One region of the Paenibacillus sp. Y568 genome, then DNA from elsewhere that is predicted to be linked to it. Evidence: a T-box and tRNA genes for the amino acid it is inferred to sense, from the RefSeq annotation. Region 1 holds a T-box; the other regions hold tRNA genes.

Region 1 (4,295 bases):
ATGAACATTTCGTATATACGAAGTGTGTCCGCACCGTGACTTTGGACAATTTCATCTGGATTAACGACATTACCACGCGATTTACTCATCTTCTCATTGTTAGTACCTAGAATCATCCCTTGATTCACAAGTTTATGGAATGGTTCTTTCGTATCTACGATGCCAAGATCGTATAACACCTTATGCCAGAAACGTGCATATAACAAGTGAAGTACAGCATGTTCTGCACCACCGATATACAAATCTACTGGAAGCCATTGTTGTTGCTTATCCTTAGAACATAACTCTTTATCATTGTGTGGATCAATAAAGCGTAAGTAATACCAGCAACTACCTGCCCATTGAGGCATGGTATTGGTCTCACGACGAGCCTTCATTCCCGTCTCAGGATCGATTGTTTCCACCCATTCAAGAACGTTAGCTAATGGTGATTCTCCTGTGCCAGATGGCTTGATATGTTCAACGTCAGGTAGAACGAGTGGTAATTGGTCCTCAGGAATCGTCTTCATTGTCCCATCTTCTAGATGAAGGATTGGAATAGGCTCTCCCCAGTATCTTTGACGACTAAATAACCAGTCACGCAAACGATAGGTGATTTTACCTTGACCTTTGCCATTCCCTTCTAGCCAAGTGATCATCTTCGCCATAGCATCGACATTGTTTAGACCGTTAAGCCAATCGGAATTGACATGTTCACCGTCACCGCTGTATGCTTCTTCCTCAACATTACCGCCTTTAATCACTTCCACGATGTCGATCCCAAATTGTTTGGCAAATTCCCAGTCACGTGAATCATGTCCTGGTACGGCCATAATAGCTCCCGTACCATATCCAGCAAGAACATAATCTGCAACCCAGATTGGCATAGTAGCGCCATTTACTGGGTTAACAGCATAAGCCCCTGTGAATACCCCTGATTTGTCTTTAGCCAAATCTGTACGTTCAAGATCACTTTTGTGTGAAGCTTGGATCTTATAAGCTTCTACAGCTGCCTTTTGTTCTTCTGTCGTAATTTGATCTACTAACTCTTGTTCTGGAGCTAGAACGCAATACGTTGCACCGAACAACGTGTCTGGACGAGTTGTAAATACCACGAGTTGCTTTTCGTGACCTTGAATATCAAATGTCACTTCAGCCCCTTTGGATTTACCAATCCAGTTACGTTGCATATCTTTGATACTCTCAGCCCAATCCAATTCCTCTAGATCGTCCAACAAGCGATCTGCATATTCCGTAATCTTCAACATCCACTGTCTCATTGGTTTGCGGACAACAGGATGGCTTCCACGTTCACTTAATCCATCAATGACTTCTTCATTCGCAAGTACAGTACCCAATGCTTCACACCAATTGACTGGCACTTCAGCTACATAAGCAAGTCCTTTATTATACAACTGTATAAATATCCACTGTGTCCATTTATAATATTCAGGATCTGTCGTACTGATCTCTCTATCCCAATCATATGAGAAACCTAGAGATTTGATCTGACGGCGGAAAGTATTAATATTCTGAACTGTGAATCCCTTTGGATGTTCTCCTGTGTCAATAGCATGTTGCTCCGCTGGTAGACCAAATGCATCCCATCCCATAGGATGAAGCACATTGTATCCACGCATACGTTTATAACGAGAGACAATATCCGTCGCTGTATAACCTTCAGGATGGCCTACATGAAGACCTGCACCCGATGGGTATGGGAACATATCCAAAGCATAGAACTTCGGTTTAGCTGGATCTTCCCCTGTTTTAAATGTGTTATGCTCTTCCCAATATTGTTGCCATTTCGGCTCAATCGCTTGTGGTTGATAACCTTGACCTTGTTGCTGTTCACTCATGATTATTTGTCCTCCTTCAAAATTCGTGCAGTGTAATATGTAATTTGTCTGAAAAGCAGACCTCTTACATTTGCCCATCAAAAAAACCTCTTCATCCTTAGCGTTTGATCGCTAGGGACGAGAGGTCTGAATTCCCGTGGTACCACCCTAGTTAGTGGAATACATTCTTTGTTCTCCACTCACTTTGAACCCTTAACGCGGGCAAGACGACGATATTTTAGATATAGAAACTCTTGACGATCTACATCGTAGAACGTTTAAGCTCTTCCATAATCATATCATGACTCCAAGGTAAGTTCGTTTCGGATCATCAACCGGCTTCCAGCAAACCACCGGCTCTCTGAGTGATATTTCTCGAAATTAATACTCCTCATCAACGTTTAAAATATGCATTTTGATGAACCATATTATACAGAATTAAGGAAGATAAGTCAACAAATGACCCTCGACAAATATATAGGTTACTGATCATGTCTCAAGCGTATAGTTCATTATATTTTGACAAAGACTACTATACGTCTTTCCAAACCAATCTAAGGGAGTGTTCATATGCGCGAAGGGATGATTCCTACTGTTCTTGGAACTGTTGTATCAGCATCTGGTGCTGCGTTACTTGGAAGTAAGTATAAGCTTGCTGCGTATGGCGTACTAGGCTTCGGTCTAGCACATATTATCCTTGGAAGTATTGACCTTGTAGAACATCGTTAAATTGGAGAGACAATAAGGACATTAGATCTGATCTCATGCTCCTTAGTAACACACGCAAAAGCAAGCCTTGGATCAAAGGATCCAAGGCTTGTTTGATGATCCATTATTGCGGATTTGTTGTCCAAAGTCCAGCCGTTTTTACAAACACGCGCTGTGGAAGTTTCAGGGTAGCCAGAGCTAACTCTGCCACATCCTCAGGTTGCATCATGCGATCTTCATCACCTATTTTTAAGCCCGCATTCTTAGCAAGATCTGTATTCACTGTACTTGGAGTCAGTGCAACAACACGAATGTTGAATTTGCGAACTTCTTGCAGAACGGATTCCGTTAATCCTAATACCGCGAACTTAGAAGCACAATACGCTGAACCTGTTGCAAATCCTTTCTCACCTGCAGTGGATGAGATATTAATAATGTTACCACTATTCTGTTCTACCATCGTAGGAAGTACCGCACGAGTTACATAATAAGTTCCCATTAGGTTAACGCGCATCATTCTCTCCCATACTTCAGGATCCATCTCTAACAATGTTCCGAATTCTGCAAATCCAGCATTATTAATCAGAATATCAATTGAACCTAGTTGTTCTTTTAAACTATCCACTGCTTTGTCCACTTCATCCTTTACAGAAACATCCGCTGTAGCAATACTAACCTTGACGCCATAAGTTTCAGTCAAAGTGTTACGAAGTCCTTCTAGATCTGACGTTGTTCTAGCGATTAGCCCTAGATTAACACCTTCTTTAGCAAGGGTTGTAGCTATAGCTAGACCAATTCCTTTTCCTGCTCCAGTAATAATGGCTGTACTATTCTTCAATTCCATTTCATTCACTCCTTCATATGTGTTATATCGATAGTCTTCAATCAAACTCACTTCTCAAGTATATACTAAAAAGGATCTATATTAAAAAAATGAAGCCCTGATATCTATCCAAGGCTTCATACACATACTTATTTGATCGCAACATAGAATAATCTCTGCGCATCATCTTCAGCTTCGACCCATTCAAAGTCAGCGTATATTTTGATATCACGGAATCCAGCTTTGGTAAGCTCCACTCTCATCCACTCTGGATCGTAAGCCCGCTGAACATGAATCTCATCGAAACGTCGATACTGATCGCTACCTTGTTCATCACGTACGAAAATTCGCAAATGATGTTCAATAGCATAGCTCTGTACATCCAAATCGCAAGTCCAAATATATGAAACTGAACGTTCATCCAGCACAAATGGTTGTTCATCATCGTAACGTTTCATCGTGTTGGGGTGGTGTACATCAAAAAGAAATGATCCACCTGGTTTTAGACCCTCATATGTACGTGCAAACATAGATATGACATCCGCTTCCTCAACGAGATAATTAATACAATCACAAAAAGATATCACAGAATCCACTGGTTCTGGCAGTTCCCACTCTTTCATATCCTGGTTTACCCAACGTATACTACCTTCACGATAAAGGCGGCTACCTTGTGGAGTCATATCCATTTTGCCACGTGCAACGGATAACATATCTGATGAAAGATCTATACCTGTTACTTCAAATCCAGAATTCACTAGTGGTATGGTGATGCTACCCGTTCCACAGCCAAGCTCAGCTACAGTATGAGGCATCCCATGTTTCTCCCAAGCTGTTCGCGCAAAACGTATCCAGTCAGGGTATGGCATGTCTTCCATTAACTCATCGTAGACATATGCAAATTTCCGGTAGGATGACATGATGACACCACACTTTCTTTGGAATAC
Region 2 (4,295 bases), on a different contig from region 1:
GGGTTGCACTCTGATTCGGTGCAAAGCGATTGCCGCCAACGCCATGGACAAGGCCCGCTTCGGTTACGGCTGCGATATAAGGAACTGCCCATTTCGGAGCCTCACTCGCATCCGCAAAAGTTAGTTTCGCCGCCTGATTAACCTGAATACCCATAGCACGGCCAATCAATACTGCCATTTCTGCCCGACTAATCTGCTGAATAGGGCGGAATTGATGATCATCATACCCGCTTACGATCCCCGCTTGTACCGCCTGAGCCACAAATGTCTGAGCATAGACCGGGATTTGCTTGTTATCTTTAAAATCCAATGATTTACCCGTGTCCGTTAACGCTAATGCTTTAGCTAGCATGGTTATAAACTCTGCACGATTCACCATTTGATCTGGACGGAATGTTCCGTCAGCATATCCAGTAATGAATCCAAGACTTGCTGCCTGCTTAATTACATCTGTTGCCCAATGGTTGTTGATGTCTGAGAAGGTCGCTACTGGAACAACTGGAGTTATTGGTGTTGTCGTAGTACCTGTATCGCTGTTCCCTGTTGTGCTGCTGGTAGTGGAACTTCCTGTAGTAGTACTTCCGGTTGTACTACCTGTGCTACTACCCGGAGAACTTCCGTTATTACCACTTGGGTTACTTCCAGTACCGCTTCCAGGATTACTTCCAGTGCCACTATCTGTAGATTGTTTCTTAATACCAAATTGATCAATAATATAAGGCTTCCCGCCATCTACATTCTGATCAATTTCATAAGATACTGCCGTCAACTTATCCTCATCAATGGTAATTCCCACGAAGTTCTGAACCTGACCACGCAGTGGACGCGAACTGTCGCCCGGATCTGCTCCATATTTAGCCGCATGATTCTCATCTGCCACATTAAAGAAGCTATAGTAAGTATCGTCCATTTTTGTATTTTTGTAATATACCTTAGGTCCGGCTGTTGCTGGGATCATATAGATTGTGCCATCTGGATTCACGGTATACTTCATTTCTTGTCCGTTTAACGTTTCAGTGATCATTTCGGCTTCTGTTGCTTTGCCTTCTTTATTAATGGGTTTACTGCGTGCATAGATATGATCGTGACCTTGTACAACGAAGTCGATGCCAAGCTCCGCCATAATTGGGGCAATTTTATTTCGTACGCCGTTCGTTCCCATGATGTCTTTATCGGATGCATGATTCGAAGTCGTATATGGTCCTTTGTGGAAATTCACAATAATCCATTTCGCACCGGCTGTGCGAGCAGCGGCCACATCAGCTTTTAGCCATGCCACCTGTGCTGGTGTGAAATTCGCATATTCTTCCGAATTCTCATTCGAGTTCATAATAATGAAATGAGTATTGCTGTAATCATATGAGTAATAAGCACCTGTCTCCGTGTTGGAATCCGTCGCTTCTTTTACATTAAAATGCTCATAATAACCATAATTTTTATCTTCATGATTACCGGCAGCCGGAGCTATAGTAATATTCATTAAACTTGGTTGTGCATGGCCTAGGAGCCACTTCCACTGTTCCTCTTTCGTCCCGTTATCGACAATATCACCACTATGTAAGATAAAATTCGCATTTGGGATGGTTGTCATTGCCTTTGCAATCGTCTGTGCTGAGAGATCAGCCTCATCTTCATCTTTTGCCTGCGTATCGGTTAGATCGATGAAGGTGAATGCACCACTCACTGGGGCAGTACGGAATGTACCCACGTCACTCCAACTATTCAGCGATTCATTACCGATACGGAAATAATAGGAGGTATCAGGCTTCAAATTCGTAGCTTCCGCCTTATACATTTTATCATTGCTCGAGTTCTTAGCTACGGATGAGCGAGCTATGAAATGTTGTGAGGATGTGAAGTCAGGTTGAATGTCCTGCAGCTCGACAACCTGTAAATCGCTATATACAGAATCAACAACGCTATACCAGGTAAATCCTTTAGCAGTTGTTGTATCCCCGTTAAACGTTACGGTCACTCTATTTATAGCTGCAGGAGTTGCAAGTACTTCCAGTCCCTCAGTAGCAAGAGTCGTTACTTCATTAATAGTTGATTCCACTAGGGACGCTGCTGGTGTACTGCTTGTTTCACCTTCCACAGGAGGCGTTACCAGAGTGCTGCTTACTTCAGTACGGGTAGTAGGATCTGTAGGTGTAACATCATCGGCAAAGGCAGGTACACCAGAACCCATCAGCGTAAATGCCATGATAACGGATAGAACAGGTTTCGTAACCTTTTTGAATAAAAGTGTCATTTGAAAACTCCCTTGGTTATATTTTATATTCCTAACTACTTCAGAGTAACAAAGGAATGTTTGCTTATTGTTAGCTGTAAGGCGTTCTTGTGTAAATCTTTTAATGCCGTTCATACGATTGTTGTTCATTGTTTACATGATCACCCTGACATAACCATAGGTGTGAGTCATCTACCTCGCTTACACATGATAAATGTTGATTACTTCAGCAACAAAAAAACCACTTCAATACCATGAATGTAGCTTCATGATAAGAAAGTGGTTTAACTTTTCCAAAACAGATTTAATTATTTCTAATATCATGCGGCCAAGAGGACTCGAACCTCCACGGTTGTTACACCACTAGAACCTGAATCTAGCGCGTCTGCCAATTCCGCCATGACCGCATACTACGTAAGGGTTTATCGGTGTATTTCTATGCGTAATAATCGAAGTTACTCGCTAGATTTTTTCCGAGCGCATACGAAAGGCTTACGTAAGGATAGCGTATGGAACTCGTAAATGGTGCGTCGTAATTTAATCTAGCGCGCATACTCTACGCAAGACTAATATTATCACTCTATAAAAGACGAGTCAACGCGACCTATATTGGTGCAACTTACATAAATTAACACCCCGAGTTAAAAAATGATATCCGGATTTAGTGTGGGGTTGCTGCAGCCTCGGCGAGGGGGGTACATGGGGGTAACGCGTCACATCGCTAAAGTATCTACTCATGACCGTTCCACAAACGAATGTATACGGAACGTTTTGAAACACACGTAATCGCGCCCTCATATCCGTCAATTACCGTTTCATAACCCGTTACATATTCAACGTTGCATTAACGTACGTGTTTGTGATACAATGGTATTAATTAGAAACGGAGGGATCAACGTTATGAGAATCGGATATGCTCGGATATCAACCGCAGACCAATCGCTTGATTTACAGTTAGACGCGCTCAATGCTGACGGATGTGAACGTATATACACGGAGGTAGCCAGCGGTGCTAAGGATGATCGCGTTGAACTAGCGAAGGCACTTGATAACCTACGTCCTGGCGATGTGTTCGTAGTATATAAACTAGATCGGTTAGCGCGCTCAACGATTAAGCTCATCAATACGCTCAGCGATATCACCGCTAAAGGCGCCGAGTTCGTCAGTGTATCCGATAAGATAGATACGACTACGGCTGCAGGTAAAGCGCTATTCGGAATGCTAGCGGTTTTCGCCGAGTTCGAGCGCAATATAATAGTAGAACGTACCCGCGCGGGATTAGCCGCTAGTAGAGCGCGTGGTCGCGTAGGTGGACGCCCGCCAACGGATACTAAGAAGGTAACGCAGGCTGTTAAACTATACGATACACAGGCGCACACAGTAGCGGAGATAACCGCGCTTACTGGCGTGACCAAGGCTACGTTATATCGCGCATTGAAGGCGAGAGAGGCTACGGAGACCCCCTGAGTTCAGCGAGGGCTTCCGGTCGGAGCCGCCAGTAGATGCGCCAAAAGTTTCGGGACCCCCCTTACGTCCGGAGTCGCGAGTAGGAAAAAGTCCGGTTTCGTACAGTAATGTGACACGATATATGTTACGTAATGTAACCGTTAAAACCGCGCCAATAGTGGATTCCTACGCGATATTACGTATACTATGTGAAATGTAACACTATCGGACTCTGCTCGATTATAACAGCTTATTTATGCGGAGTGTCCACTCGATATCATCCACGCTATTTAACGGACGTCTAGCACGTTTAATCTTCCGGCTTATATCCTCCATCTTGCTATTAATTACCTTAAGGCGCTCCTTCTCGAAGTCCTGACGATTCTCCCATCGCAGCAATGTACGCCTGCTCACTTTGCATACCCTCGCGATGACAGCACGGTTCATTCTCGGAGTGGCCGTCAGCAAGTCGATGGCCTTATAATGACGCTCATCTAAGGGCGGTTTAACGCGCTTCTTCCTACGTTTCTTCCTCGTAGCCATGATTACGTCCTCCTTCCGTTTACATAGTAAAAAGAGGCGGCACCAAACGGAGATTCCCGAGTGATACCGCCATTTA
Region 3 (4,295 bases), on a different contig from region 1:
GATCGGATTTCCCGAACCAGCGATAGCGATGTTTAGCTATAAATTGGTATACAGGATCTCTCATAAGTCTGGGCACAATAATAAAACTATATATAAGCGACCATGGAAATTTTAAGTGTCTGGCAATACGTAAGACCGCCGTAGATTTCGTAAAATACATATCGTTTTCAACCAAGACGATCGTATTCATAGAATCTGTAGGTAGACCACCCTTTCCCAACACTTTCTTCCCCATCTCTGACTGTAAAGAAGCAAAAAAGAACCTTTTTGCAAGATCGCGTTGAATAATAAACTTCGTAGCCCCTTGACACATCAGACAAACACCATCAATAAGTACAAGGGGAGAAGGACTACCTGTTGGAGTGATTTTCGCAATTGGTTTCCCATTGTGTTCTTCCATTCCTAACTCCTCCTACTATTATTTAATTATGACACACAATCATCATAACATGACATACGGAAAGTTTGAAAATTCATAAAGAAAAAAGCGCAGGATAAGTTCCCACGCTTTTCTCACTTCTACATCTACTTAGCAATAGCTTTCTCAAGCCATTGATGTTCATCGACCTGCTCCTGTATTGCACCTTTAAAGTTCTCCATACATTTGCAAATGAAATCTTTGCGACATATAGGACAAGGTGTTTTGAGCAATCTGCTGATGGTGGTCATTTTCCATTCAGGATAACGGTTATAAAACGTGCGGCACTCTGTTCCGTCTGCCAAATAGATGATGAATTCATACAATCCATCTTTCTCATTATTGCTGGCTTCTTCCACGTTCGAAATTATCGGTCTGTAAGACATCAGTATCACCCATTATATTAAATTTGTTAATCCAAAGATGGCTTATCCAACAAGTACTTAGACATTTTAATGAATTTTCAACTTGATGTCAATTTTATTATACCACTACTCCGGCTAAAAGGAGAAATAGTAACCTTATTTCATAAAATTAAACAAGACAAGCAGCACTAAGTTTCCCTAGACAAACAAAATTGCAGGAGTACAATAAGTATTATATAAGGCAACTTTATTATGACAAAATTTACAGGATGTGATTCATATGAAGGGTTCAGATCGTACATTTACTACAGATGACGGTTCGAGAGTTAACAGAAGAACCTCTTTATCAGAAGTAAACCATTCCATGAAGGTGCCCATGACCGGATCATGGATTAAGAAATTTATGGCTTTTGCTGGGCCTGGCTATTTAGTGGCAGTAGGATATATGGATCCAGGGAATTGGGCAACAGATATTGCAGGAGGTTCTCAATTCGGTTATACGCTCTTATCCGTTATCTTGGTATCTAACTTAATGGCTGTTCTACTCCAATCTCTCTCAAGTAAGCTTGGTATTGTCACGGGACATGACTTAGCCCAAGCATGTCGCAATAATTATAGTCGTCCTGTCAGTATTGGTCTGTGGTTTCTGTGCGAGCTAGCTATTGCAGCATGTGATTTAGCAGAAGTTATTGGTTCAGCTATCGCGCTTAATTTACTGTTCGGAATACCTATTATGTATGGGGTTCTTATAACGGCAGTGGATGTACTACTTGTATTACTCCTTCAAAAGAAAGGATTTCGAGCTCTAGAGATATTAGTAGTTGTATTGATTGTTACTATTGGTGGCTGTTTTGCCATCGATCTGTGGCTCTCCCATCCCAATGTAGGAAGTGTATTTAAAGGATTTATACCGGATCCTGACATTATTCAGAATCCTCAAAAGCTATATATTGCGATTGCTATCCTTGGCGCAACTGTGATGCCGCATAATTTATATTTGCATTCTTCCATTGTACAGACTCGTCAATATGAGAATACGCTAAAAGGGAAACGAGAAGCGATTCATTTTGCAACTTGGGATTCTACGATTGCTTTAACATTAGCTTTATTTATTAATTCAGCCATATTAATCGTTGCTGCAGCTACATTTCATAAAGCAGGAATGACTGAAGTCGCTCAGATCAGCGATGCATATCATCTCTTAACACCTCTTGTAGGGACAACGCTAGCTAGTATTCTATTCGGAGTCGCACTTCTAGCTTCCGGACAGAACTCTACACTTACAGGAACACTTGCTGGACAGATTGTGATGGAAGGATTCCTTAATATCCGCCTTCCTCAATGGTTGCGACGGTTAATTACTCGATTGATAGCTATCATTCCAGCTGTCATCGTAACAGCCGTTGCTGGCGAACAAGGTATTGAAAAACTACTGATTCTTAGCCAGGTCATTTTATCACTACAACTTCCCTTTGCAATTGTTCCGCTAGTTAAGTTCACCAGTGATAAGAAAATCATGGGGGTCTTTGTCAATCCACTATGGGTGCAGATATTAGCTTGGTCTGTGACTGTCATTATTATAGCTTTAAATATATATTTGATATTCCGCACCTTTACTGGATGAGATCCATAATAATCACTACACCTGATAAACTCGAAGTCATTTCAAGACCCAGAAAAGAAATACCAAAAAGGCAGCTCAAGGATAAATCACCTTGAGCTGCCTTTTTCCTGCACGTATAAGACTTAATTAATGCGGTCGAGAGGACTCGAACCTCCACGGGGTTGCCCCCACTACCCCCTCAAGGTAGCGTGTCTGCCATTCCACCACGACCGCGTAAAAATAAAGAGGAATTTCCCTTAGCAACACAATATATTTTACATGGCAGCCTATGAAAAGTAAAGAAAAAAGACCTATCCATACCGCACTTCACTTATGTAATACAACATAACATATTGATGATAGTATTTACATTTTTTTCATTATTTAAATTGACAACAATGTGACTATTCAGTATGATTAGTTCAATAAATTCAATATAACTCTAACACAAGTACAGATACGTCAATTTATATAACATATAACAATTCAAACAATTCCCATAATAGCGAAATATATTACATGGAGGTGTCATGACATGGACAAAGGCAGAAAGTTACTTGATTACGTACAAATGTTAGATTCCTCCTTGTACGTAGGTGGATTCAGGCATTCATCTGGGTTCGAAGCTGAAATATCAAAGGGTAACATTCATAACCGCGATGAACTCGATTTATTCTTAAGATGCCAACTTGAGAATGTGTTACTTCACACAGAGATTAGGGCGCTCAAAGAGGTATATCACGCTACTGAGAGTAACGACCTAGAACGAATTGCAATAATTGATAAATCCGTTCACGATCGCAATCATAATCCGATCGATAAACATACGGCTCAGAAGAACGGAAAACGCCTTTTAAAATTAGCTCGGGCTCTTTATCCATGGATGGACTTCGATGAACTGGAAGAAACGCTACAGAAACACGAGGCTGTAGGTTGCTTAATTACGGTACACGCTTGGATTAACCAAAAACTAGGCACAGACTGTGATCAAGCGATACAAGGATACATATTCTCAGCAGTATCCTCTTGTATCCATAGCGCTTCGGTCGTTATGAACATTTCCAGTGAAGATGAGAAACGATGGATCCAAACCTCTCTTGATCTCTTAGCACCAGAGTGGCATTCCGTTACAATGCACTCTAAGGATGTTCATGAATTTTCCTCTACTGCCTAAATCACCATAACAATCATGACAACAATAGAAACGGGTACCCTCCATAAATATGGAAGGTACCCGTTTCTAATGAGCACAAGCTTTTTTATTCGGAAAGTTGATTTCTTCTGTAATCTGTAAATTCAATATATTCCTTAATAAACCCCAATTCCTGTTCACTTAATTTAGAAGAATTACGTTGTATTTGCCGTATTACTTCTGTTGAATATTGTTCTTGCTCTTCTTTCAAGAGTTCGCCCTGCGATTCTCTGCCCACAATGAGCCAATCCAGACTAGTATTGAAATAGGCACCAATCTCAACCAGCTTATTTGTACTCGGTGTAGACTTTCCTCTTTTCCAATCACCGAAATTCCCTGTACTAATTCCTAACTCTTCGCAAAATAACTTTTTAGTCATTCCTTTGCTCTTAATTAAAATTTCAATTCGCTGGTAAATTGTCTGCATCTTATGACCGCCTTCCAATGTTGTCGAGAAAAGTGACGCATGTAAGTATTATATATTGAATAATTACGTAAAAAAGTATATACTATCTAGTATGTCTCCATTGAATTATATCACAGAATTTCCATCTATTTGTTCATAATCTACTCATGTTGCAGGGAGAGACCACTCATGTCAAATTTCACCGCTACACTACATCACGAAGTCCTTCATTCATTACAACAAAGTATTGTAGTCCTAAATCGTGAAGGTCGTGTTATTGCTGTAAATCCAGCCTGGGAAGCATTATCTAT

What was found. A T-box is a leader RNA that pairs with one kind of tRNA and senses whether it is charged. The one in region 1 lies ahead of leuS (leucine--tRNA ligase), so its partner is inferred to be a tRNA-Leu.
Region 2: it has a tRNA-Leu gene. The T-box ahead of leuS (leucine--tRNA ligase) is inferred to sense a tRNA for this amino acid. The anticodon was not compared.
Region 3: it has a tRNA-Leu gene. The T-box ahead of leuS (leucine--tRNA ligase) is inferred to sense a tRNA for this amino acid. The anticodon was not compared.

Annotation. Positions count from the first base shown of each region.
Region 1 covers NZ_JCAIUM010000001.1:599,964-604,258, forward strand. Annotated here, with positions in the region: gene leuS (leucine--tRNA ligase) at 1-1,838, opposite strand, end outside; T-box leader at 1,949-2,224, opposite strand; gene AC1D7X_RS02925 (asparagine synthase) at 2,388-2,546, shown strand; gene AC1D7X_RS02930 (3-ketoacyl-ACP reductase) at 2,650-3,369, opposite strand; gene AC1D7X_RS02935 (class I SAM-dependent DNA methyltransferase) at 3,498-4,268, opposite strand.
Region 2 covers NZ_JCAIUM010000007.1:246,390-250,684, reverse strand. Annotated here, with positions in the region: gene AC1D7X_RS12545 (S-layer homology domain-containing protein) at 1-2,251, opposite strand, end outside; tRNA gene AC1D7X_RS12540 (tRNA-Leu) at 2,554-2,637, opposite strand; gene AC1D7X_RS12535 (recombinase family protein) at 3,131-3,697, shown strand; gene AC1D7X_RS12530 (hypothetical protein) at 3,917-4,219, opposite strand.
Region 3 covers NZ_JCAIUM010000009.1:210,506-214,800, reverse strand. Annotated here, with positions in the region: gene AC1D7X_RS14920 (thiol-disulfide oxidoreductase DCC family protein) at 1-400, opposite strand, end outside; gene AC1D7X_RS14915 (hypothetical protein) at 526-804, opposite strand; gene AC1D7X_RS14910 (Nramp family divalent metal transporter) at 1,064-2,407, shown strand; tRNA gene AC1D7X_RS14905 (tRNA-Leu) at 2,538-2,620, opposite strand; gene AC1D7X_RS14900 (urease accessory protein UreF) at 2,922-3,560, shown strand; gene AC1D7X_RS14895 (helix-turn-helix domain-containing protein) at 3,646-4,005, opposite strand; gene AC1D7X_RS14890 (nitrogen regulation protein NR(II)) at 4,174-4,295, shown strand, end outside.